DNA from 4 places in the Rheinheimera tilapiae genome. Region 1 is predicted to be linked to each of the others. Evidence: predicted binding sites of a transcription regulator. Region 1 holds the regulator's gene; each other region holds the start of a gene.
What was found. The regulator sigma-54, encoded in region 1, starts transcription at its own class of promoters, with help from an activator protein. The targets are predictions, from matches to a motif close to TGGCANGNTNCNTGCTT.

Region 1 (6,034 bases):
GTCATCAACGCCTGCTTTCAGTGTGCAGCTGATTGCATTTGCTTATAATTCGCATTTTGCCGGCGTTAACTGAATATCAGCTTAATAAAGCTGTGGTGTCGGGCACGAAAGGGCTGGAGGATTGGGGTGAGCACGAACTTTTGCGAGACCGCCACGCGAGTGCTGGATATTGAGGCCAAAGCAATCACTGGCCTTAAAACATATATTAATCAAGACTTTAACGATGCCTGCCAATTATTTTTTAATACCCGGGGCAGAGTCATTGTCAGTGGCATGGGCAAGTCGGGCCATATAGGTAATAAAATTGCCGCCACATTGGCTTCAACTGGTACACCTGCCTTTTTTGTTCATCCGGGCGAAGCCAGTCACGGCGACCTCGGGATGATCACACAATCCGATGTGGTGCTGGCATTATCTAATTCCGGTGAAACCGAAGAAATTTTGAAGTTGTTACCGGTGCTAAAACGTCTGGGGATTGCGATTATCGCGATGACCGGTAACCCGGATTCTACGCTGGCAAAGCTGGCTGACATTCATTTATGTGCCCGTGTCGAGCAAGAAGCCTGCCCGCTTGGCTTAGCTCCGACTGCAAGCACCACCGCGGCTCTGGCATTGGGTGACGCTATCGCCGTCGCCTTGCTGGAAGCTCGTGGTTTTTCCGCCGATGATTTTGCCCTGTCTCATCCGGGTGGCAGTCTCGGCCGCCGTTTGTTACTGCGCATCAGTGATGTAATGCACGATGGCAGTCAAATTCCCCTGGTTGACGAGCAGGCAACGATTTCAGCAGCGCTGCTGGAGATTTCCCGAAAAGGTCTGGGCATGACCGGCGTATTAAACGCACAAGGTCAATTGGCCGGCATCTTTACCGATGGTGACCTGCGGCGGATCCTCGACCAGCGCATTGATATTCATCAGACGCTGATTGTCAGCGTGATGACACGTAACTGTGTCACAATCCGGGCAGAAATGCTGGCCGCTGAGGCGCTGAAAATTATGGAGCAAAAGAAAATTAATGCCCTGATGGTAGTCAATGCCGAGAAAGTGCCGGTCGGCGCTTTGAACATGCATGATTTGTTGCGTGCAGGAGTGCTCTGATGACACTGGGTTATCGCGAACTCTATCAGCCCCTAAGTGCCGAAGTAGAAGAAAAAGCACGCCAGATCAAGCTGTTAATTTGTGACGTCGACGGGGTTTTTTCCGATGGCCGCATTTACCTCGGCAATGACGGCGAAGAACTGAAAGCGTTTCATACACGGGATGGTTATGGCGTGAAAGCACTGCGCCAAGCCGGCATTGAAGTCGCTATTATTACTGGCCGGCGTTCATTGATTGTTGAAAAACGCATGCAGGCTTTGACAGTGCAGCATATTTTTCAGGGGCAGGAAGATAAAATGCCGGCATATCAACAACTAAAGCAGCAGCTGAAGCTGGAAGACCAGCAAATCGCTTATATAGGCGATGACTTATCCGATTGGGCCGTGATGCAACATGTGGGTCTGTCTGTCGCCGTTGCCGATGCTCATCCGTTGTTACGCCATCAGGCGGCCATGACAACTAGCCTGCCTGGTGGATTTGGCGCTGTACGTGAACTTTGTGACCTGTTATTACTCTCTCAGCACAAGTTTGGGAATTTCTCAGGAAGCAGCACATGATCAGGCAATTGCTCTGGTTATTTCTGGTACTGACCGGCGCCACAGTGTTATACAGCTGGATTGAAGCGGCTGATGAGCCAAAGCAAAAACCGGTAGAACGTGAATTGGTACCGGATTTTGTCGCCTACCAGCTGACCCGGCGCAGTTTTGACAAAGACGGTAATTTGTCCGGCCAGGTCAAAGCTGCGCAGATGGCGCATTTTGAGCAGCTGGGTCAGATCCAGTTTGAACAACCGGCTTACACGCTGTATGAAGATCGACAACCACGCTGGCAAATTAGCAGTGCTCAGGGTGTGTTTTATCAGGATAACAAAGTGATCCTGGAGCAAAATGTTCAGGTGGATAACCTGCATTCTGACGAAATGTTCAAACAAATTCAGACAGAACAGCTGGAAATGCTGCTCGATACGCAAATGCTGCAAACCGACCATCCGGTACTGGTACTGGGCCAGAGTTTTCAAATCCATGGTCAGGGTTTGCAAGCCGATTTAGCCGCGCAAAAATTGCGCCTGTTCAAGCATCAGGGGACGGTATATCAACATGAAAATCAATAAGCTGGGTTGTTTGTGCCTGCTGTTAATCAGTATGACAGCCGCGACAAAAACAACCGATTTCAGCGAACCTATTGAAGTCAACGCCGACCGCAACGAAGCCAGCCTGAAACAGCAAATGCTGGTCTACTCTGGCAATGTCATCGTCAAGCAAGGCACCTTATTGATTAAAGCTGAAAAGCTGACAGTCGATCGCTCCGCCGGTGAAGGTAAAGAAGTCTTCATCGCTGTCGGGCAACCTGCGGTGTACTCACAGGTGCTGGATGGTGACAAACCGATCCAGGCCAGTGCCGAGGAAATTCGTTATGCGATGGCAACCCGGGTGCTGACACTGACCGGTAAAGCGGAAATTACCCAAAGTGGCAGCCTGGTACGTAGCGCCAAAATTGAATATGACCTGCTGAAACAACAACTCAGTGCCGAAGGTGAAAAAGGCAAAGAGCGGGTCACAACTATCTTTACCTCTGAAGGAAAATAGGGTGAAAAAGCTTGTTGCTGCGCACCTGGCGAAGAGTTACAAAGGCCGCCAGGTAGTCAAAGACGTCAGTCTGGAAGTCGGTGCCGGCCAGATTGTTGGATTATTAGGTCCAAATGGCGCCGGCAAGACCACCACATTTTATATGATTGTTGGCCTGGTGCCGTCTGACAAAGGTCAAATCACTTTGGGCGGTAATGACATCACTTTTGACCCGATCCACGCCCGCGCCCGTCAGGGGATCGGTTATTTACCGCAGGAAAGCTCGATTTTCCGCAAGTTAACGGTGTTTGATAACCTGATGGCTATTTTACAGATCCGTAAAGATCTGAGCGAAGACCAGCGTGAACAAACTGCTGACGAACTGCTGGATGAGTTTAATATCACCCATATCCGTAACAGTCTGGGCATGAGTCTGTCCGGTGGTGAACGGCGTCGGGTAGAAATCGCCCGCGCTTTGGCTGCCAATCCAGCCTTTATTCTGCTGGATGAACCTTTTGCCGGTGTGGATCCAATCTCAGTGCTCGACATCAAAAAAATCATTCAGCACCTGCGTAATCGTGGCATCGGCGTATTAATTACCGACCATAATGTCCGCGAGACCCTTGATGTTTGTGAGATCGCCTATATCGTCAGTCATGGGGAGCTGATCGCCTCTGGTACACCGGCTGAGGTATTAGCCAACCAGCAAGTCAGAGATGTATACCTCGGTGATCAATTCAGGCTATAGTTAGCAAAAAACCAGTCCCCAGCTGGTCGTCAGGAGTGACAAGAAGTACATGAAGCCATCTTTACAACTTCGGCTTGGACAGCAATTAACAATGACGCCTCAGCTGCAGCAAGCTATCAAGCTGCTTCAGCTGTCGACCATTGAATTGCAACAGGAAATCCAGGAAGCACTGGACGCCAACCCGCTGCTCGAAGCCGAAGATGAATTTAGTTTTTCCGAAGCCCCCAGCGGCAATGAATTGCAAAATACTGACCCTGCGCCTGAACACAACAGCGCTGATGAATATGCTGAACCGGAAGTGCCGGATAGCAGCGAGTCAATGACCGAACAGAACATCAAAGAAGATTTGCCACTCGACAGTAACTGGGACGACCTGGTCAGTGCAGCCCCGGTCTCTGGCACAGGTTCACCAGACGAAGATACTGTGTTCCAGGGCGAGACCACCGAAACCCTACAAGATTATCTGCGCTGGCAAATGCAGCTGACACCGTTTAGTGAAACAGACCGCGCCATTGCCGAAATTATTATCGAAGCCATCGACGAAAACGGCCTGCTGACCATCAGCTGTGAAGACGTGCTCGAATCGCTGGGCCTTGATGATATCGAAGCGGACGAAGTGGAAGCCGTGCTGAAACGGATCCAGCTTTTTGACCCGGTTGGTGTGGGTGCCCGCACAATCCAGGAATGTCTACTGATTCAGTTGCGCCAATTTGACCCGCATACGCCTTTCCTGAAAGAAACCTGCGAAATAATTAAGCATCACAGCGAATATTTAGCGAATCGTGATTTCCGTTCTCTGATGCGCGTGTCTAAACTGAAAGAGGATGATCTGCGTGAAGTGATGCGACTCATCCACAGCCTGAATCCCCGCCCTGGCGCGGATGTGATCCGGCAGGAACAGCAGTATACGGTGCCGGACGTGTCGGTGAAGAAGGTCAAAGGCCGCTGGATGGTCGAACTGAATCCCGACGCCTTCCCGAAAATCAGAATTAACGAACAATACGCGGCGATGTCGCGACAAGTACGCAATTCATCAGACAGCCAGTTTATCCGCTCGCATCTGCAGGAAGCCAAATGGTTCCTGAAGAGTCTGGAGAGTCGCAACGAAACGTTATTAAAAGTGGCCAACTGTATTGTTCAGCAACAACAGGCGTTTTTTGAACATGGCGAAGAAGCCATGAAGCCGATGGTGCTGAATGATGTGGCAGAGATGGTCGGCATGCACGAATCAACGATTTCCCGGGTCACTACCCAGAAATATATGCATACCCCGCGCGGAATTTTTGAACTTAAGTTCTTCTTTTCCAGTCATGTCAGTACAGAGAGCGGTGGCGAATGTTCGTCAACCGCAATCCGGGCCTTTATTAAGAAATTGGTGGCGGCGGAAAATCCGGCCAAACCGCTCAGTGATAGCAGAATGGCCGAGATCCTGTCGGAACAGGGGATAAACGTCGCGCGGCGCACCATCGCCAAGTATCGGGAATCTCTTTATATTCCGCCGTCTAATCAACGTAAGAGCTTGCTCTAAGTAAGTGCTCACCTAAGAAGGAAATGTCTATGCAAATTAATCTAACTGGTCGTCATGTAGAAATTACTGCAGCACTGAGAGAATATGTAGACAGCAAATTTGCCAAGCTTGAAAAGCATTTTGAACATATCAACAATGTGCATGTTGTGCTCAATGTCGAAAAGTTAAAACAAATCGCCGAAGCCAAACTGCATTTAAACGGCGGAGAGGTGTTTGCGCAGTGTGAAGATGATAACATGTACGCCGCGATTGACCTGTTGATCGATAAACTGGATCGTCAGGTCATCAAACACAAAGAGAAGATTTCTCGTCACTGAACTCTGGATTTATGAACCTAAGCTCAATGTTATCGGAGGACTGCACAAAAAGTGCGGTCCTTTTTAATAGTAAAAAACGCATCCTTGAATACGTCGCGGAGCTTGCACACCAGCATATGCCGGAATTGTCCGAGTCCACAGTATTCGAAGCGCTGATGGCGCGGGAAAAGCTGGGCTCAACCGGTATTGGCGGCGGCATCGCCATTCCTCATGGCAAACTGAAAGGCGTGACAACCCCTGTGCTGGTGTTTGTTGTCAGTCAGGATGCCATTCAATTCGATGCAATTGACAATCAGGCCGTGGATATATTCTGCGCCATCCTCATTCCGGAAAATCAGTGCCAGACGCATTTGACGACGTTAGCCGGCATCGCCCGACTGCTCAGTCAAAAGGATCTGACGCGAAAAATCCGTCATGCTGGCACGGATCAGGCACTGTATCAGTTGCTGCTCAGCCATGCTGACACAGGCAGCGCCAAATGAAATTACTGGTGGTTAGCGGCAGGTCAGGTTCAGGTAAATCCGTCGCGTTACGGGTGATGGAAGATTTAGGCTACTACTGCGTTGACAATATTCCGGTCAATTTGTTGCCCACCCTCGCCAATGCGGTGATGGGACAATATGAACGTGTCGCCGTCAGTATCGATGTGCGCAACTTACCGCAGGAACCGGAGGAACTCACCGAGATCCTGTCGTATCTACCGCGTAAAGTTGAACTGACCATCCTGTACCTCGATGCCGACCATACCAGCCTCATCAAACGTTTTAGTGAGACCCGCCGG
Region 2 (6,034 bases), on a different contig from region 1:
AGTAAGTTCTCGAACACAAACATCAGATCCTGAATTTGTTGTGCCATTTCTTCGTCGTGTTCGCGGATAGAATCCATCAGCTGACCTTCGACGTTGGTATCCAGGTAGTTCATGATGTCGGCCGCTGCTTTGAGACCGCCCATCTTCGCCGCCTGAGCACCGGCCTGACCGGCAAACTGTTTCTCCATAATCTCGTTTAATTCCTGCAATGCCGCTGGCTGAACTTCTTCCAGGTTGGCAATCCGCATTGTTAAGTCGAGGCGCACTTTTTCCGGGAACTGCGACAGGATCTCAGCCGATTGTTCCGGTTCAAGGTAGGACAATACAATCGTCTGGATCTGCGGGTGTTCGTTACGGATGATGTTGGCCACCTGCTTCGAATCCATCCATTTCAGTGAATCCAGACCTTTGGCGCCACCGCCCAGAATGATTTGATCAATCAGATTCGAGGCTTTTTCTTCACCCAGAGCCGCTGTTAAGGCGCGGCGGATGAAATCCTCGCTCTGGAAGCCGATGGTGCTGAAGTTCTGGATCTGTTCGATAAACAGCCGGTGCACCGCCGAAATTTTGGCCTGGTTCAGATCCTCAATCGACGCCATCGCCATACCGACTTTCTGAACCTGCTTTGGTTCCAGATGTTTCAGGATCTGCGCCGCATCTTCTTCCGACAAGCTCAGCAGCAGGATGGCGGCTTTTTCTACGCCATCGAGCTTACCAACATCAAAAGCCGGTTTTTGCGTTGTTTCTACATTACTCATCTTCAGCCAACCAGTTTTTCACGACCAGAGAGGAAAGTTCAGGCTCATTGGCAACCAGCGCCCGCACCGCTTTTAACAGATCTTCGTCACCATGCAGATCTGGCAGCATTAAGGTGCCATCTGCAGCGAAACCAACAGATTTCGCATCGAATTCTTTACTTAACAGGTCGATGGTATCATCGCCCAGATCAACACCGCGTGACAGCGACATTTCGTCATAGCTTTCAGAAGTATCTTCAGGGTAGATCAGTTTCTTCAGCATTGGCCGGACGATAAAGATGATCAGCACGATAATCACGAGTACCGCGGCAACCAGTCTTGCCAGACGCATAAACCATTCTTGCTCGTATATTGGCAATTCAGCCGCGGCGACTATCTCTTCGCGGGTAAAAGGTACCGACACAACTTCGATGGTGTCGCCACGTTGCACATCAAAGCCAACACCGCCCTGCAATAACCGCCGAATATTCTGCATTTCGGCCTGACTGCGTGGCTCTGGTTTGGCTGGTGCATCGGCCGCGGCTGCACCCATTTTATAATCGACCGCAACGGACACGCTGATGCGGCGGATCACACCACTTTGTTGCGTGCTGTGGCTGATGGTCGTGTCCAGTTCATAATTGCGCGTGACTTCTTTGCTGTTACGACCAGGCACGACCGGTGCTTCGCCGTCGTTGGCTTTTTCCGGAATATTCGAATCCAGTGGCGGTTGATTCGATAACGCCCCGGGGATCCCCATCGCGCCGCCGCCCACACTGTTTTCTTCTGAAGTCATTTCACTGCGTACGGCAGGTAAATCTGGGTTGTAACGTTTCTGCGTCTGTTCAGTGGCAGTGAAATCCATTTGCAGATCGACCTGCGCCGTATAATTGTCCATGCCGAGCACAGGGATCAGGATGGAGTCAATTTTCTGACGATATTCATCTTCACGTTTTAGCTCAATTTCGTATTCCCGGCGTGAACGCGCGGATGCAGCATCCTGTGATCCACTGTTTAACAAGCGGCCATTTTGGTCTGTCACTGTAACTTTGGACGGCTCCAACCCCTGTACCGCCGAAGCGACCAGATCAACAATGGCGTCGACTTCGCTGTCCTTAATCGCCTTGCCACCTTTAGCGGTGATCATCACCGTGGCCGATGGTTGCTTTTCCACCCGGGCAAAAATGTTTTCTTTTGGAATAGCCAATAACACCCGCGCACGGGCAATGCTCTGAAACTCTTCAATGGTGCGGGCCAGCTGTTGTTCACGGCTGTGTTTGAGCCGCTCCATTTCCAGACGTTGACTAACACCAAAACCACTGTCCTGCATCAGAATTTCGTCGCCGCTGTTGGCGTCTTTTTCCAGTCCGGCCCGGTTGAGTCCCAGTTTGACATCCTGGTATTTATCGCCGCGAACCAGAATGGTGTTGCCTTCCAGTTTGTATTCGATTTTTTGCGCATCAAGATGATCGAGGTGGGTGATGAGTTCGCTGGTTTCAAAAGTGCCCAGCGGACGCATATCCGGTTCGCGTGCCCACATAATGATCAGGATCGCAATCGCGATACAGATCGTTAATGCAATGATCAAGGCGATCTGCCGGACTATGTCCATACCGCCCATAGAACCAATAAAACCAGATTTCTGTTCGACAGGGGTGCCCGAGTCAACCGGCTGGTTAAAGTCACTACTGCTTAAGGTTAATTCTGTTGATTCAGCCATTTAGATTGCTCCCATCACACCGGCATCGCCATGACTTCTTTATAGGCTTCCACTAGTTTGTTGCGGACCTGTACCGTAGCTTCAAACGCAATGGAGGCTTTTTGTCCGGCAATCATCGCCTGAGCCAATGACACTTTTGGATCGCCCAGTTCAACAGCTGTCGCCAATTCACTGCTGTTCTTCTGCAGACCATTCACAGTGTTCAGAGCCTGTTTGAATAGCTGAGAGAAGTCACTCTGGCTGGTATTTTCAACCTGAGCCGGCCCAGTTTGCACGTCACCGGACAGACTGCGGGCCTGCCGGGCAAAAGCCTGCATTTCCTGGTAAAGCCCTGCGCCTTTAATATCCATGATGATCTCGCCTGTGAAGCTATTGATATAGGCTGATTAAGCACAAGTTGTGCCAAGATATTATTGTTTATATTCATCAACTTAGATGGAAATCGAAAGAGTCAAAAAAACGACACCGAATAAGATTTCGTGATATGCGGGCGCGATGGCAGGTCTGAGGGATGCTTGCGAAGCGGCTGTTCAGTTGGTGAAGCGGGTAAGCAACAGCCGGCCACAGCAGTGCAGTGGCCGGCTGATTCATCAGCGATCCTGGTCAATAAAGCCCGTCAGAAAGGCAATGCAATACCTGACTCTCGCATCCTGGCCAGTTTGTAACGCAGGGTTCTGGCACTGATGCCCAGTTTTTCCGCCACTTCTTTGCGGCGATTGGCACAGGCCCGCATGGTTTCCAGAATGATCCGGTGCTCCTGCTCATAGACGCCGGATTTAAACACGCTGAGTTCAGGATCGATACTGACTGCAACAGGCTCTGGCCGGTTCAGACTCAGCGGGCTGTTTTCCAGCATAATATCTTCGTCGCTGATCAGATTGTCGTTGTGCACAATCAACGCCCGTTGGATCACGTTATCCAGTTCACGCACATTACCCGGCCATTCATGCGTTAACAACTTGCGTTTGGCACCGGCTGATAACTCTGGCGTCGCAATCCCCTGCTGTTGGCAATGCCGCTCCATCAGATGGGCTGTCAACGGCAGAATATCCTCTGGACGCTCCCACAGGGCCGGCCAGGTCAGTGGAAACACATTGAGCCGGTAGAACAGGTCTTCGCGAAATTGACCTTGTGCCACAGCCTGACGCAGGTCGCGGTTGCTGGTGGCAATCACCCGAACATCCAGCTTAATAGTTTTACGGCTACCCAGCCTTTCAACTTCGCGCTCCTGCAGCACCCGCAATAATTTTGCTTGCAGGTTCAGGTCCATTTCGCTGATCTCATCAAGCAAAATGGTGCCCTGTTGTGCCTGCTCGAATTTACCCGGACAAGCTGAAATGGCGCCGGTGAACGCGCCTTTTTCGTAACCAAACAACGTCGATTCCAGCATATTTTCTGGAATTGCCGCGCAGTTAATCGCCACAAATGGCCCGTCGTGACGCGCCGACTGCAGATGGATGTACCGTGCCAGCACTTCTTTGCCTGAACCACTGGGACCAAGCACCATCACATTGGCGTCGGCCCGGGCGACTTTTGCCGCCAGTTTGACCAGCTGCTGGCTGCAAGGTGCAGCAACAATCGGCTCAAACGGTAATACTTCTTCCGGACTGACATAGCGGCCAACCATATTGATCAGTACTTCCGGCGAAAAAGGCTTAGCCAGATAATCCACCGCACCTAAGCGGATCGCGGTCACCGCGTCGTTCACTGTGGCGTAGGCTGTCATCATCAATACCGGCAGCTGTGGATAATTCAGTTTGACCGATTTGAGCAATTCCAGACCGGAGATAGCCCCCATCTGTACATCACTGACAACCAAGCGGATTTTATGCTGTTTTAATTGCTGTAATGCCTGTTCGGCATTCGCTGCCAGCACCACATCATATTGGGCCAGCGTTAGCGTATCGGCCAGAGCTTCCTGCAAACCGGCGTCATCTTCTACAACCAGAATTTTAGGCTTCTGCATTGCAAGGCTCCTCGATTGGTAACGCACTGCGAAACACAGTGCCTGGATCTGCCAGACAAACTGGCAGGGTCAATTCAAAACGGGCGCCACCGTTGCGACCGTTCAGACAACGGGCAATACCGTTGTGTGAATTCGCTACCGCCTGCACTACGGCAAGGCCAAGACCAGTGCCGTTGCTGCGGGTAGTAAAAAATGGTTCGAAAATTTGCTGCTGCAGGTGCTCTGGCACGCCAGGGCCTTCATCTTCAACGGCCAGCACCACTTTGCGCTGATCTTTGCTGGCAATGGCAGACAACTGAATGCGGGCTCCAGGTCCGGCATGTTCCAGCGCGTTATGCACCAGATTGCTGAGGGCGCCAGCCAATGCGCTATGGTTGCCAAGCACAGTGACATCGGGATCAGGTAGTTCGACGACCACAGTCCCCTGCTGTTGCAGGACTAGCGGTTCAACGGCGGCAAAGACCTCGCTGAGCAGTTGCTGCATCGACAAAGGTACCGCCTGCTGTTCACGCCCAGCGCGGGCAAATAGCAGTAGATCATTCACCTGCTGTTCTAAATCGGTCAGCCGGTTCAGCAGTTTTTGCGTAAATTGCTCGCGCGCTGCCGGACTTAATTTTTGATTGGCCAGATTGCGGGCATACAACAAAGCACCGGACAGCGGCGTGCGGATCTGATGCGCCAATGACGCCATCATCTTACCGAGCGAAGACAGGCGCTGCAGATGTGATAACCGGCTTTGCAACTGACGGGTTTCGGTCAGGTCAGTCAACACGATGAGTTGACCAGTTAAAGGTTCCAACGGGCTAATCGCCAGCTGCACACGCCGGCCATCATGTAACGACACTTCGAGACCATCATCATTGCGTGGCCGGAAACTGCGGTTAATCACATCCAGCCAGCGCTGCCCATGCAATGGCTCGCCGAGCATAGCGACAGCAACCGGATTTGCCTGCATCACATAGCCGCGCTGATCTAACACGACAATGCCGTTTGGCAACACCTGCAGTAAATGCTGTAAGCGCTGCAATTCCAGGCGCTCCGGATCAGAAATCGCCACAGGGACTACAGTCGCTGTCACACCTTGCAATAAGGCCAGATGAGGTACCGCAGACGCTGATGCCGGTAATGGACCTTTTTTCAGCGCAGCGTGTGGAGACGTGAGCATAATTTCACCGTCAGGGTTTTGAACACAACCCTTTCCAAGCAGAAATCATGCCACTAAATTTTATGTTGAAATTCAATATCTTAGATTATATTTGCCTGCCAAATTTTTGGCAGTCAGTCGTTTTGACCGTTGTCGGCTTCATCGCGCATCAGATTATACTTACGCATTTTTTCTACCAACGTAGTCCGGCGCAAGCATAAAATATCCGCAGCACGGGCAACAATAAAGTCGTGGCGTTCCAGTGCCTGATTGATCAGACTCACTTCCAGATCTGCCAAAAATTGTTTCAGGTCCATGCCATCATCCGGTAACAGATCGAGTTGCCCGGACGTCAGCGACGTGAAAGCAATCTCTTCATTACTCTCCTCGTCGTCACTGCCAAACTGAAACAGTTCATTGATTGCATCACGCTCCAGCAACGCTTCCGGATAATGCGGAATATAAGC
Region 3 (6,034 bases), on a different contig from region 1:
AAAATAATGCGGCCAGTTAAAAGCCGGGCCCGGATCGGTTTTGCGACCCGACGCGATATCACAGTGGCCGACAATCCGCTGTGGATTGATTGCCGGAAACTGGCGCAATAACTGTCGGCTAAGACTGGCCAGCGCCGAATATTGCGCCTCGGTATAAGGCACGTCATCCGTGCCTTCCAGCTCAATCCCAATCGAAAAGTCATTACATTTATCGCGACCATCAAACAAGCTAAGGCCGGCATGCCAGGCGCGTTTGTTAAACGGAACATACTGCCAGATGCGGCCATCCCGATAAATCACACAATGCGCGGATACACGCACGCCTTGCAGCCGGGCAAAATATGGATGTGCGGTACAATCCAGACGCCCACCAAAAAAGTCATCAATATAAGGGGTAGAAAAAGTCGCCGGTGGCAAACTGATATTGTGGATCACCAGCAGACTAATGTCGGCCGGATCGGGTCTGTCGTCATAATGGCTGCAAGGCCGACTGACCAGTTCTACCGGTTGCGGTTGCTGCAATGCCGCATTGAATGCGGGATCCCGTGGAGCCGTACTTGGCAAAGCCTTTCCTCAATGGTTATGCTGTCGCTTTATTCTCTGCGTCATGGCAATTGAATGCAAGCTTCAGATCCGTCTCCATCGCAACAACCACCTGACAGTACCGCCCGCTTTGGCCGTAGCTTTGCCTGGATCGCATGGCTGTTGGTCCTGGCGCTGGTGTATCTGTTTTTTGCTGATGTGCTGGAGCAACAACGTAACCCGAACCAACAATTGCAGCAAGAACTCGGTGCCACTGGCGAACGGGTGGTCGTGCTCGATGCCAACCGGCAGGGGCATTATGTCGGAACTTTGTTACTGAATAACCAGCCTGTTGAATTTCTGCTGGATACCGGCGCCACTGCAGTGGCGGTATCTGAACAAGTTGCCACGCGCACTGGCATGGTCAAAGGGACGCCTTATCAAAGTGCAACTGCCAATGGCGTGGTGACTGTGCATCGCAGCCGTATTGCTGAGCTTCGACTCGGTGACATTGTGCTCAGAGATCTGGATGCCAGTATTGTTCCCAATCTGGCAGGCGCAGAGATTTTGCTAGGAATGAGCGCATTAAACCATTTAGAATTTACTAAACAGCAGCAACAGCTGCGCCTGATCCAACGATAAACTGGACTCAACGATAAGAACGTTATGCAAAGCACTGTGACCGAATTAAGCCATCAGGAACGCCTGATGCAAGAAATACGTCGGGGCGTCAGTCACGCCCTGGCTGAAGATTTAGGTTATTTACCGATCCAGCAAGGCGACATTACCGCCTCGTTAATCCCGCCAGAACAACAAGCCACTGCAACTGTCGTCACACGGGAAGACTGCGTGGTGTGTGGCACTGCTTGGGTTGATGAAGTGTTCGCTCAGTTGTCCGACCTAGCGGTGATCCAATGGTTTGTGCAGGATGGCGACAAAGTGACAGCAAATACTGTGCTTTGCGAAATCAGCGGGCCAGCGCGCATTTTACTGACCGGCGAACGTACAGCGCTGAATTTCCTGCAAACCTTAAGCGGCACAGCGACAACCACCGCGCGTTATGTTGCGTTATTAAACGGCAGCAAAACCCGCTTACTGGACACCCGTAAAACTTTACCCGGCATGCGACTGGCACAGAAATACGCGGTAAGTTGTGGCGGCGGCAAAAACCATCGCATCGGTCTATACGATGCCTTCCTGATTAAAGAGAACCACATCGCAGCTGCCGGCTCTATCGCCAACGCGGTGCAAACTGCCCGGCAAAACTTTCCCGGCAAAACGGTCGAAGTCGAAGTTGAAGACTTAACCGAACTGGAACAGGCATTGGCGGCCGGTGCGGATATCATCATGCTGGATAACTTCCATACTGCCGACATTATGCAGGCGGTGGTGCTGAATCAGGGCAAAGCCAAACTCGAAGTCTCCGGCAATGTGACGGCTGAATCACTAAAAGCGCTGGCCAGTACTAATGTCGACTATATTTCCAGCGGTGCTTTGACCAAAAATGTGCAGGCGATTGACCTGTCAATGCGCCTACGGGTGCGTTGAGAGGCCGGTGTCGGCTCTGCGGCAAACCTTTTGCCGCCAACCCGAAGTCAATAGCCAGCGAATGCTGGCTTTTTTTTAGCCGCTTGAACCAAAAAAGCAGCAGCTGTCAAGTGCCCAGCGCTGAGAATGCCTTAGCACAGAATTATCTCACTTTATTAACAAAAACTTATTTTCTTTATATTTCAATGGGTAATTTTGATTGGCCTAAATATTGCATTTTATTCAAAACTTAAACCAACCTGACAAAAACACTGATACCCAAATCAGGTAAACACTTGAAATAGTATTTAATTTCATAACGTTACACTGAGAAAAAATAAATAATTACAAAATCGAATTTTTTTCTTGCGTAACATTTAAATTTGTCCAGAATAGAAAACAGCCCCCCGGGTTAATTACTCACAAACGGAGATGTACTATGAAACGTAATCAAGGTTTCACCTTAATCGAATTAATGATCGTTGTTGCAATCATCGGTATTCTGGCAGCGGTTGCTCTGCCTGCGTACCAGACCTACACCGCCAAATCTAAGTTCTCAGAAATTGTAAATTCCACCGCTGCGCTGAAGACTGCTGTCGAACTGTGTGCTTTGGATAAAGCCGGTGTAACTGGGTGTACAGATGGCGCCACAGGCCCTGGTTATCAGATCTCTGCTCTGACTGCGTATGGCAATGTACAAACCGTAGCTACAACAAACGGGGTGATTACAGCTACAGCGAAGACAACGAACGGTCTGAATGGCGAAACTTATATTCTCACCCCAACATTTGCTTCCGGCCAGACTACATGGGCAGTTAGCGGTACTTGCCAAGGTAAAGGTTACTGTTAATAGTTAAACCCAAAAAAAGCCGCTTTATGCGGCTTTTTTTATTGCTGTTTACATAGTCTCTACAGAACACGCAAAAATATGAACCCTATCTGGCCAATCGCCATAATTAAACTTGAATCAGTTACTTTTGTTGGCATAATCAGAGATATACTGATTTTTTGCTGTTTTGCAGGACCGTTTTTATGGCACTAAACCCACAATCCATTCTGCTGCGTCGACTGAGCCAGGCAGGTTTAGTGGATACTGGGTTGGCCCAACGTTTAATCGTCGAAAAATCCCATCAATATCAGAACGTTGCTGAACTTCTTATCGCTGAGAAACTCATTACTGCCAAATCGCTGGCAGAAAATGTCGCGGCCTTTACCATGCATAGCCTGATCGATCTGGATTTTTATGATCTGGAATTTGTGCCAGAACAGGAACGCAACGAAAAGCTGATCCGAAAACATCAGGTACTGCCGCTCGGTAAACGCGGCCGGACTTTGTTTCTCGGTGTAGTTGACCCGACGGATATGCAACCGGTGGAAGATTTCGAATTCAGCACCGGTCTGCACGCCGAACTGATTGTGGTTGAATACGACAAACTGCTCAAACTGGTTGACCGGGTGTTTGACAGCAAAAATGCTGACAGCTTCGCCGGTTCGGATTGGGATCTATCGGCGCTGGGGGTTGGTGATAGTGACGACCTCGATGAAAAACCCGGCAGTGAAGCAGAAGATCAGCCAATCATCACTTTTATCAACAAAATGCTGCACGACGCCGTCCGCAAAGGTGCGTCGGATTTGCACTTTGAACCATACGAAAAAAGTTACCGCATCCGCTTTCGCATTGACGGCATCTTACATGAAGTCGCGTCGCCGCCGGTGGCGCTGGCTGGCCGACTGTCCGCACGGCTCAAAGTAATGTCGCGACTTGATATCGCAGAAAAACGTGTACCGCAGGATGGTCGGATCAAACTCAAACTGTCGCAGAAAAAATCCATCGACTTTCGCGTCAGCAGTTTACCCACATTGTGGGGCGAAAAAATTGTTATGCGGATCCTCGATTCCGACAGTGCGATGCTCGGTATCGATATTCTCGGTTATGAAGAATCACAAAAACAATTGTATCTGAGCGCGCTGGAACAACCGCAGGGCATGATTCTGGTCACAGGCCCCACCGGTAGCGGCAAAACGGTATCGCTGTATACCGGTCTGAATATTCTGAATACCGAAGAGACCAATATCTCCACCGCTGAAGACCCGGTCGAGATTAACCTCGCTGGCATCAATCAGGTGCAGATGAACAACAAAGCCGGCCTGACCTTCCCTATCGCGCTCAAAGCATTTTTACGGCAAGACCCGGACGTGATCATGGTCGGTGAGATCCGTGACCTCGAAACTGCGGAAATCGCCATTAAAGCGGCCCAAACCGGTCACTTAGTGTTAAGCACCCTGCACACGAATTCCGCCCCGGAAACGCTGACCCGTTTGTTAAATATGGGTGTACCGGCATACAACGTCGCCAGTTCGGTGTCTTTAATCATCGCGCAGCGGCTGGCGCGGCGGTTATGCAATCACTGTAAAGCGCCAGAGCTGTTGCCGGAAGCCGAATTAATGCGCCAGGGTTTCACTGCCGAGCAGTTACCGACAATGAAGTTATTTAAACCGGTTGGCTGTGAGTATTGCACTGGCGGTTATAAAGGCCGGGTTGGTATTTACGAGGTCATGCCAATTTCTGCCGTTATTGCTGAAAAAATAATGGCTGGTGAAAACTCGTTAGAAATCGCCAAACAGGCCCAGCGGGAAGGTATCAATAATTTACGCCAGTCCGGTCTGGCAAAAGCAGCGGCAGGCCTGACTAGCCTGGCGGAAATTAACCGGGTGACCAACGCCTGACAAGCATGTAGACGGCAACAGGCTCAGCACAAGGAATTAATATGGCGGCCGCTCCAAAAATTAAAGAGTTGGACAACTACGACTGGAAAGGCATCAACCGGCGTGGCAAAAAAACGCAGGGCGAGATTAAAGCCAGCTCCATCATGGAAGCCAAAGCGTTGTTACGCCAGCAAGGCATCACGCCATCTCTGGTGCGTAAACAGGCCAAGTCACTGTTTGGTGGCGATCCGAAAATTGTGCCGGTGGATATCGCCATTGTCACCCGGCAAATCGCCACGATGTTGCAAGCAGGTGTCCCCTTAGTGCAGTCGATTGACTTGATTGCCACAGGCTCTGAGAAAAAAAACCTGCGTGTGCTGATGCAGAAGATATCGCTGAAAGTACAAAGCGGTTTGCCGCTGTCAGAGGTACTGCGCGAACAACCCAAATATTTTGATGAGCTGTATTGTGACCTGGTCAAATCCGGCGAGCAGTCTGGTGCTTTGGACCGGATTTTTGATCGGATCGCCATTTACAAAGAAAAAGCCGAAGCGCTGAAATCAAAAATCAAAAAAGCGATGTTTTACCCCATCGCGGTCGTCATTGTTGCGCTGATCGTCACGTCCATCCTGTTGATCTTTGTAGTGCCACAATTTGCAGAAATTTTTGCTGGTTTTGGCGCTGAACTGCCGGCATTTACCTTGTTTGTCGTCAAACTGTCAGAACTGATGCAGGCCTATTGGTGGGTGGTGCTTGTTGCTCTGGTGATTGCGTTTAAAGTGGTTGGCAAAATGTATAACACCAGTCTGTCGTTCCGGACCGGCGCGGATGCCTTGATCCTCAAAGCACCAGTGGTTGGCGATATCCTGAATAAGGCAGCGGTCGCGCGTTATGCCCGTACGTTATCGACGACCTTTGCTGCTGGTGTGCCGCTGATCGAAGCGTTAGAGTCTGCAGCCGGTGCGGCGGGCAACGAAATTTACCGTAATGCGATTATGGAAGTGCGCGCCGATGTGTCGGCCGGTGGCCAGATGTTCAGTTCTATGAAAACCACCAACCGGTTTCCGGAAATGGTGATTCAGATGGTCTCTATCGGCGAAGAATCCGGCTCACTCGATGACATGCTGGCGCGGGTGGCCAATATTTATGAACAGGAAGTCGACGATGCAGTGGACGGTTTAACCGCCCTGCTGGAGCCGCTGATTATGGCGGTGCTTGGTGTATTAATCGGCGGTCTGATCATTGCGATGTATCTGCCAATTTTCCAAATGGGTGCGGT
Region 4 (6,034 bases), 230 kb from region 1:
TTGCGGTAGACTAGCGGTTTGCCTTTTTTCCGTGAAGGAATAACCCTGCTGTGTTTCCGATAAGTCCTGTGCAATTACAACTCTGGTTTGATCCTGCAACCTTTCAGCGTGCGCGTGCCTACTGGCAGGCGGGTAAAGTGATCAAACTGGAGTACAACGAAGATTTATCTTCGGTCAGTGCACAGGTCTGGGGCGAAGCGCTGGCGCCTTACCGGCAATATCTGTCGTTAAAACAACAGGACGGAGACTGGTCTCTGACGGATTCCTGTAGTTGCCCGGTCGGCGGTCGTTGTAAACATGTGCTGGCGGTGTTGCTGAAATTAAAACAGTCGTGGGAGCATCAGCAGGTTGATCTGCAGCAGTTGCCGCTGCGTCAGCTGACGCAATGGTTTGCTGATGCCGAGCGTCAGACCGGCCAGTCAGCGGACAGCAACAAGCTGCGCGAAGTGGTGCTGTATATCCTGAGCTACGGCCAGAGTGGTCTGCAGTTGTACCCGCGCCGGGTAAAAAGCAGTAAAAAAGGTGGTTACAGTAAAGGCACCGCCATCAGTGCACAGGATTTCTCCGGTTATTTACAGCCGTATTGGATTGAAGAAGCGGACTTTCGGCTGCTGAATTTATTCCGCGCGCAGAATTTAAAAGATCAGGCGCTACTGGAAGACGACTGGGGTTATGCGTTGCTGCAGCAGATCATGGCGACCGGCCGCTGTTATTTTGGCGAAGCACGGCATCCGCTGCGCTGGAGTGAACCACGCCCGCTGCAATTGCACTGGCTAGCGGGTAAGGATGGCTACACCCTGGTGTGGGATTTAGGCGACGACGCTGATTTGGAAGTGATATATACCCAGCCGCCTTGTTATCTCGACACCAGCAATTACCAGCTGGGGTTACTGGATACTGAACTGAGTGGCCGTGAGCTAAAGCTGTTATCGCGGATGCCGCCGGTACCGGCCAATGCCGCGGCGGATAGTCTGGTGCGGCTGCAGCAGTTGTTTGCCAATGTCAGCCTGCCCATCCCACGTGGAGTCGGCTTAAGCCGGCTCGAAGCAGATGCAGTGCCGGTGTTAAAGCTGGGCCAGACCGATGCCGGTCAGGACAGAGCGCTGCTCAGTTTTGATTATGGTGGCCATCGGCTGCCGCTGGATTTAACCGCGCATCAGACTGAAATTCAGCACAATAATGAACGCCTCTTTATTAAACGTCAGCGTCATATCGAAGTGCAGGCACTGGAGCAACTGACTGAACTCGGGCTGGTACAGCTGGATCCGGCCAAAGACAAAGCCAGTTTTGGCACCGGCGAAGGCCCGGACAATCCATTGTTATGGCAGCAACTGCTGCAAGCCTTGCCGGAATTGCGTGACGCTGGCTGGCGCGTCGAGCAGGACAGCAATTTTAATCAGGCGATTTTGAGCGACCGGCCTTATCTGAAGGTGCAGGACAAAGCCAAAGGCGGTTTTGGCGTTGCTATTGAAGTGGAAGTGGATGGCGTGCAAGTGCCGCTGTTGCCCTTGATCACGCAGTGGTTACGGCAATATGGTCTGCCGACTGCGCAGCAGGAAATCTGGCTGAAGTTACCGCAAGGCCAGCTGGCGTTGCCGGTGAGTTTAATCCAGCCGCTTATTGATACCATTGTCGAGCTGCTGAACCTGCAAAAAGATCCGCTGGAATTGGAATTACCCGACTACAAAGCGGCAATTTTACCGCCCCCGGGCGCGGCCGAAGTGAAATACCTCAATGCCAGCCGGGTGGCGAACTTAAGTTCACAGTTGCAGCAATTTGATGGCATCGCTGAAGTACCGGTGCCGACGCGCCTGCAAGCGACTTTGCGGCCTTATCAGCAACAAGGCCTGAACTGGCTCAGTTTTCTGCGTACCTATGGCCTTGGCGGTATTTTGGCCGACGACATGGGACTCGGCAAAACCCTGCAGACGTTAAGTTTTATCCAAAGTGAACGGGAAGCCGGCCGGCTGAACGAGCCGGTGCTGATTGTCTGTCCGACCAGTTTACTTGGCAACTGGCAGCAGGAAGCGGCACGGTTCACGCCGGAACTGCGGGTGCTGCAAATCTATGGCAGCAAGCGTCAGCATTTGTTTGAACAGCTTGGTGATTATGATTTGCTGGTCACCACCTATCCGCTGATCGTGCGTGATATCAAGGTCTACCAGCATCTGCGTTTTAGCCTGGTGGTGCTGGATGAAGCACAGCATATTAAAAACTCCGGTAGTCAGGCCGCGCAGGCAGTGCGGTTACTCAAAGCCGGATTCCGCCTCGCCCTTAGCGGCACGCCGCTGGAAAATCATCTGGGTGAGCTGAAATCCTTGTTTGATTTTGTGTTGCCGGGCCTTTTAGGTACTGAAACCTATTTCCAGCAAGTGTTCCGTAAACCTATTGAAAAACAAGGCGATATGGAACGTTCCAACGCCTTGAAACAACGCATTGCGCCTTTTATGCTGCGCCGCACCAAAAATCAGGTCGCGACCGAGCTACCGGAAAAAACCGAGATTATCCAGTTGCTGGAACTGGAGCATGACCAGCGCAATTTGTACGAAAGTATCCGGCTGGTGATGGAAACCAAAGTACGGGAGTTGTTCCTGAAAAAAGGCGTGGCGGCCAGTCAAATCGAATTCCTCGATGCATTGCTGAAGTTACGCCAGGCCTGTTGCGATGCGCGTCTGGTGCCGATTGAACAGGCGCAGTCGGTTAAACATAACGCCAAACTGGAATGGCTCAGGGACAACGTCCCCGAGATGATTGAAGAAGGCCGTAAAATTCTGTTGTTCAGTCAGTTCGCCAGTATGCTGGGCTTAATCGAGCAGGAACTGCAGTATCTCGGCATCCCGTACAGCAAACTGACCGGCCAGACCAAAAACCGCCAACAACAAATCGACGATTTCCAACACGGCGACAATCCGATTTTCCTGATCAGCCTCAAAGCCGGCGGCACCGGATTGAATTTAACCGCGGCAGATACTGTAATTCACTATGACCCATGGTGGAATCCGGCAGCGGAAAATCAGGCGACCGACCGTGCGCACCGCATCGGCCAGGACAAGGCGGTGTTTGTTTATAAGCTGATCGCCCGCCACACCGTCGAAGAAAAAGTGCAGCAGATGCAGCAATACAAACGTGGCCTTGCTGATCAGCTGTTCGCCGGCACTCAAGGTCAGCCATGGCAAGGCAGCGCGATGGATTTACTGGCGCTGTTCGGCGATGGTTGAGATTGTCGGAGGCTTCAAGAATCGGACTTTATTTTGCACAATGTGTCAGTTATTTTTACTATTTGTGTAAAATTATTTGTTTCATCATATTATTTATTTGTAAATCAATGAATTACAATTTTGCCTTTATGGCACGTCAATTGCTATGACACATCAAAGCATCCGTTTGTCTAATTAAAGGAAATGATATGAAAATCAAGCTGATTGTAAGTCTGCTGGCCGCTGTAGCCCTTAATGCTCAAGCGACAGTAGTTGATTTCGAAGATCTTTCGAGCCTTGCTCCGGTTGGTAATGGGTATGCCGGTTTTAACTGGACTAGTGGTGGTCAAGGGATTTATGCAATTCATAAAAATTATCACCCAGGCTCCGGTTATGATTTGGGTACGGTGTCTGGCTCAATGACTGTATTAAATTGGTATGCCAAAAGCGGTAATGTTATTAGCTTAGCTGGCCCAGGTACTTTTAAGTTCAACGGTGCTTATTGGACATCTGCGTGGGAGAATCAATCAATTTGGTTTTCAGGTTATAAAAACGGCAATCTGTTATATAGCAGCCAAAAATTTGCGCTGGATACAAAAAATCCACTGTGGATCGGTTTAAACTGGAACGATATTGATCAATTGCACATTTTCAATAAAGAAACGAATCAAAGCCACTGGGCTATGGACGATTTCACTTTTAATGAAGAAACAAAAGCCGTTTCTGCCCCTGGCGCTCTGGCGCTGATGGGTTTAGGTTTTGCGGGTCTTATGTTGCGCCGTAGTCGCCAGAATTAAACACGAACGCGCTGCAACGCGTTTTGTACTGCTAAAGCCGGATCCTTGTCCGGCTTTTTCTTTGGTGTGTTACCCGTGCAACACGCCCTAGCGGTTGTTGCAAACTGAGTCCCTGACAATTAAGACCGATCATCGTGATTAAAAGGGAAACCCGCAGGGCAAATACCTTGCGGGTGATTTAGCTGGCCAACCGCTTTCAAAGCGGTGCATCCACATCTTTAATTGTTACATTGCCATTGATCCGGTTCTCGACCGGCGTTAACAGTTTCACCACTTTATGTGCCTGTTCAGTGCGGGCGAAGTCGACCAGCGGCTGACTGTTGCACACCACTTTTTTCACCGCGTTGTCTTTGCTGATGCGATAGGCTTTTAAGGTTTTTACCAGACCAAAGGCGTCGTCCTGGGCGGCTTCCACGCAGACACTCAACACGGCTTGGTCGATATAAGACAGATCGCCTTTGCTGGCGGTGGCGGGCATTGTAAGACTGGTGGCAACTGTGATGGTTAATGCGGCACTGCGTAATAAAGTCATGGTGTTCATTGCGTATCCCTCGGGGTTATTGGCTTGCTCAGGTGCTGGCCGCGTCGTCAGTACAAGCGCGGTGATGGCGGTATTGTCGGGTGGATCGGACGGGTTGTCTGAGCAAAAGGGACGGCAGGCTGTGCGCAGGTGATGAAGTGACCAGCGCCTGTTTTACCGGGATAAAAGGCAGCTGTTTGGCGCAAAAATGGCCACGATCGCAACGGCTAGATATAGCGATCGTGGCGTCGTGGTTATTTCTCCAGTTTTAGGGTGTAACTGCCGCTGCCACTGACGGCTTTGATCAGCACACGGTAATAGGCGCTGTTGGCGGCATAACTTAATGATTCTTTTGCCGTGCCTGAAGTGGACTGCGCCACGTTAACCCAACTGGAGCCATTCCAGCGCTGCAGGTATAAATCAAAATTCGCGGTCGCCGGCCCGGTTAACGTCAGCCGGAGGGTGCCACCACCGTACTGAAAATAACTGTTGTTTGGCACTATCGCCTGGGCACCGCTGGCCAAATTGCCGCTGTAGGTTTCTCCGCTGGCCGCTGCGACCAATTGAAAGCTGATGGTCGGTGCCGGTGTGCTGATTTGTGCCAGGGCAAACCCTGAATCGGAGCCATTCCACCACAGGCTGTTGGTGCCTTTGCTGGTCAGCGCATTGGGAAAATTGCGGTTAAATTCAGCAGTGCTATTACCGTCGTATAAGTCGGTGGCATCACTGCGATTGCGTTTATTTTCCGGGTCGCGTTTGCCGTCAGCGTGCTCCATCTGGATGTAAGGCTTCCATTCATTAGAGTTGTCACCGCTCGGATCGACGTGCCAGACCACCAGGCCCTGGTCTGGTTGGTATTGTTGCTGGCCGCTTTGGTGAATGGCTTCCAGATAAAACGCTTCTGCGGTATTGGCCGGATTACTCCAGCGATACAGCTGATGGCTTTCTGAGGTATGGCTCAGTAAACCAGACGGCGCCTGGCTATTTAGTTTCGGGTTCAGTTCAACCACGCTGTCCCAGCCCGCCAGGTGGCGCAAGACGCCGACTGGCGGGGTCGGTTTAAATTTGTTCTGCGCGCCAATAGCGCCATAGCCCATCAGGCAAAAAGCGGCGACTGAGCCTTCAGAGCTGCCGTCATAGTCATACAAGTCGGGCCAGCCAAATAACAAATGGCCACTTTCATGGACAAAAGTACCGATGGCCATATTGGTGCCCATGTTGGTGATCTGATAACGCGACGTACAGACGCCGTCAGCACAGAATTTTGGCGACAGACCGCCCATATGTGGCCATAAACCTTTTGACCAGGCGCTGTCGGCTTCACCGGCATAAAAGAAATTCAGCCCCAGAATTTGTTTGCTGCTGTTGGTGGTCAGTGTGGAAAAATCAAAGCCTTCGGTTTTATCCAGCCAGTTTAATGCTTCCGAGATCAACTCCATCGACCGAACGGATGCAGACAGGCTGTTGTCGGTGTAATAAGCCTTGTTCTTCTTCGCGGTGTAATAGCGCGTCACGCTGTT

Region 2: a site for sigma-54 is predicted at 2,846-2,862, ahead of fliE (flagellar hook-basal body complex protein FliE). Genes of this name have one in related genera too.
Region 3: a site for sigma-54 is predicted at 2,271-2,287, ahead of ACFFJP_RS03955 (pilin). Genes of this name have one in related genera too.
Region 4: a site for sigma-54 is predicted at 3,348-3,364, ahead of ACFFJP_RS14440 (PEP-CTERM sorting domain-containing protein). Genes of this name have one in related genera too.

What each region holds. Positions count from the first base shown of each region.
Region 1 is NZ_JBHLXP010000003.1:571,721-577,754, forward strand. It holds gene ACFFJP_RS13440 (KpsF/GutQ family sugar-phosphate isomerase) at 127-1,095, shown strand; gene kdsC (3-deoxy-manno-octulosonate-8-phosphatase KdsC) at 1,095-1,652, shown strand; gene lptC (LPS export ABC transporter periplasmic protein LptC) at 1,649-2,206, shown strand; gene lptA (lipopolysaccharide transport periplasmic protein LptA) at 2,193-2,681, shown strand; gene lptB (LPS export ABC transporter ATP-binding protein) at 2,683-3,408, shown strand; gene ACFFJP_RS13465 (RNA polymerase factor sigma-54) at 3,458-4,936, shown strand; gene hpf (ribosome hibernation promoting factor) at 4,966-5,253, shown strand; gene ptsN (PTS IIA-like nitrogen regulatory protein PtsN) at 5,280-5,735, shown strand; gene rapZ (RNase adapter RapZ) at 5,732-6,034, shown strand, end outside.
Region 2 is NZ_JBHLXP010000005.1:338,753-344,786, forward strand. It holds gene fliG (flagellar motor switch protein FliG) at 1-758, opposite strand, end outside; gene fliF (flagellar basal-body MS-ring/collar protein FliF) at 751-2,457, opposite strand; gene fliE (flagellar hook-basal body complex protein FliE) at 2,472-2,807, opposite strand; gene ACFFJP_RS17875 (sigma-54-dependent transcriptional regulator) at 3,074-4,423, opposite strand; gene ACFFJP_RS17880 (sensor histidine kinase) at 4,410-5,588, opposite strand; gene ACFFJP_RS17885 (sigma-54 dependent transcriptional regulator) at 5,702-6,034, opposite strand, start outside.
Region 3 is NZ_JBHLXP010000001.1:954,842-960,875, reverse strand. It holds gene ampD (1,6-anhydro-N-acetylmuramyl-L-alanine amidase AmpD) at 1-564, opposite strand, end outside; gene ACFFJP_RS03965 (retropepsin-like aspartic protease family protein) at 619-1,164, shown strand; gene nadC (carboxylating nicotinate-nucleotide diphosphorylase) at 1,231-2,070, shown strand; gene ACFFJP_RS03955 (pilin) at 2,489-2,899, shown strand; gene pilB (type IV-A pilus assembly ATPase PilB) at 3,082-4,776, shown strand; gene ACFFJP_RS03945 (type II secretion system F family protein) at 4,818-6,034, shown strand, end outside.
Region 4 is NZ_JBHLXP010000003.1:806,328-812,361, reverse strand. It holds gene ACFFJP_RS14445 (DEAD/DEAH box helicase) at 51-3,218, shown strand; gene ACFFJP_RS14440 (PEP-CTERM sorting domain-containing protein) at 3,407-3,994, shown strand; gene ACFFJP_RS14435 (DUF3718 domain-containing protein) at 4,191-4,535, opposite strand; gene ACFFJP_RS14430 (M6 family metalloprotease domain-containing protein) at 4,769-6,034, opposite strand, start outside.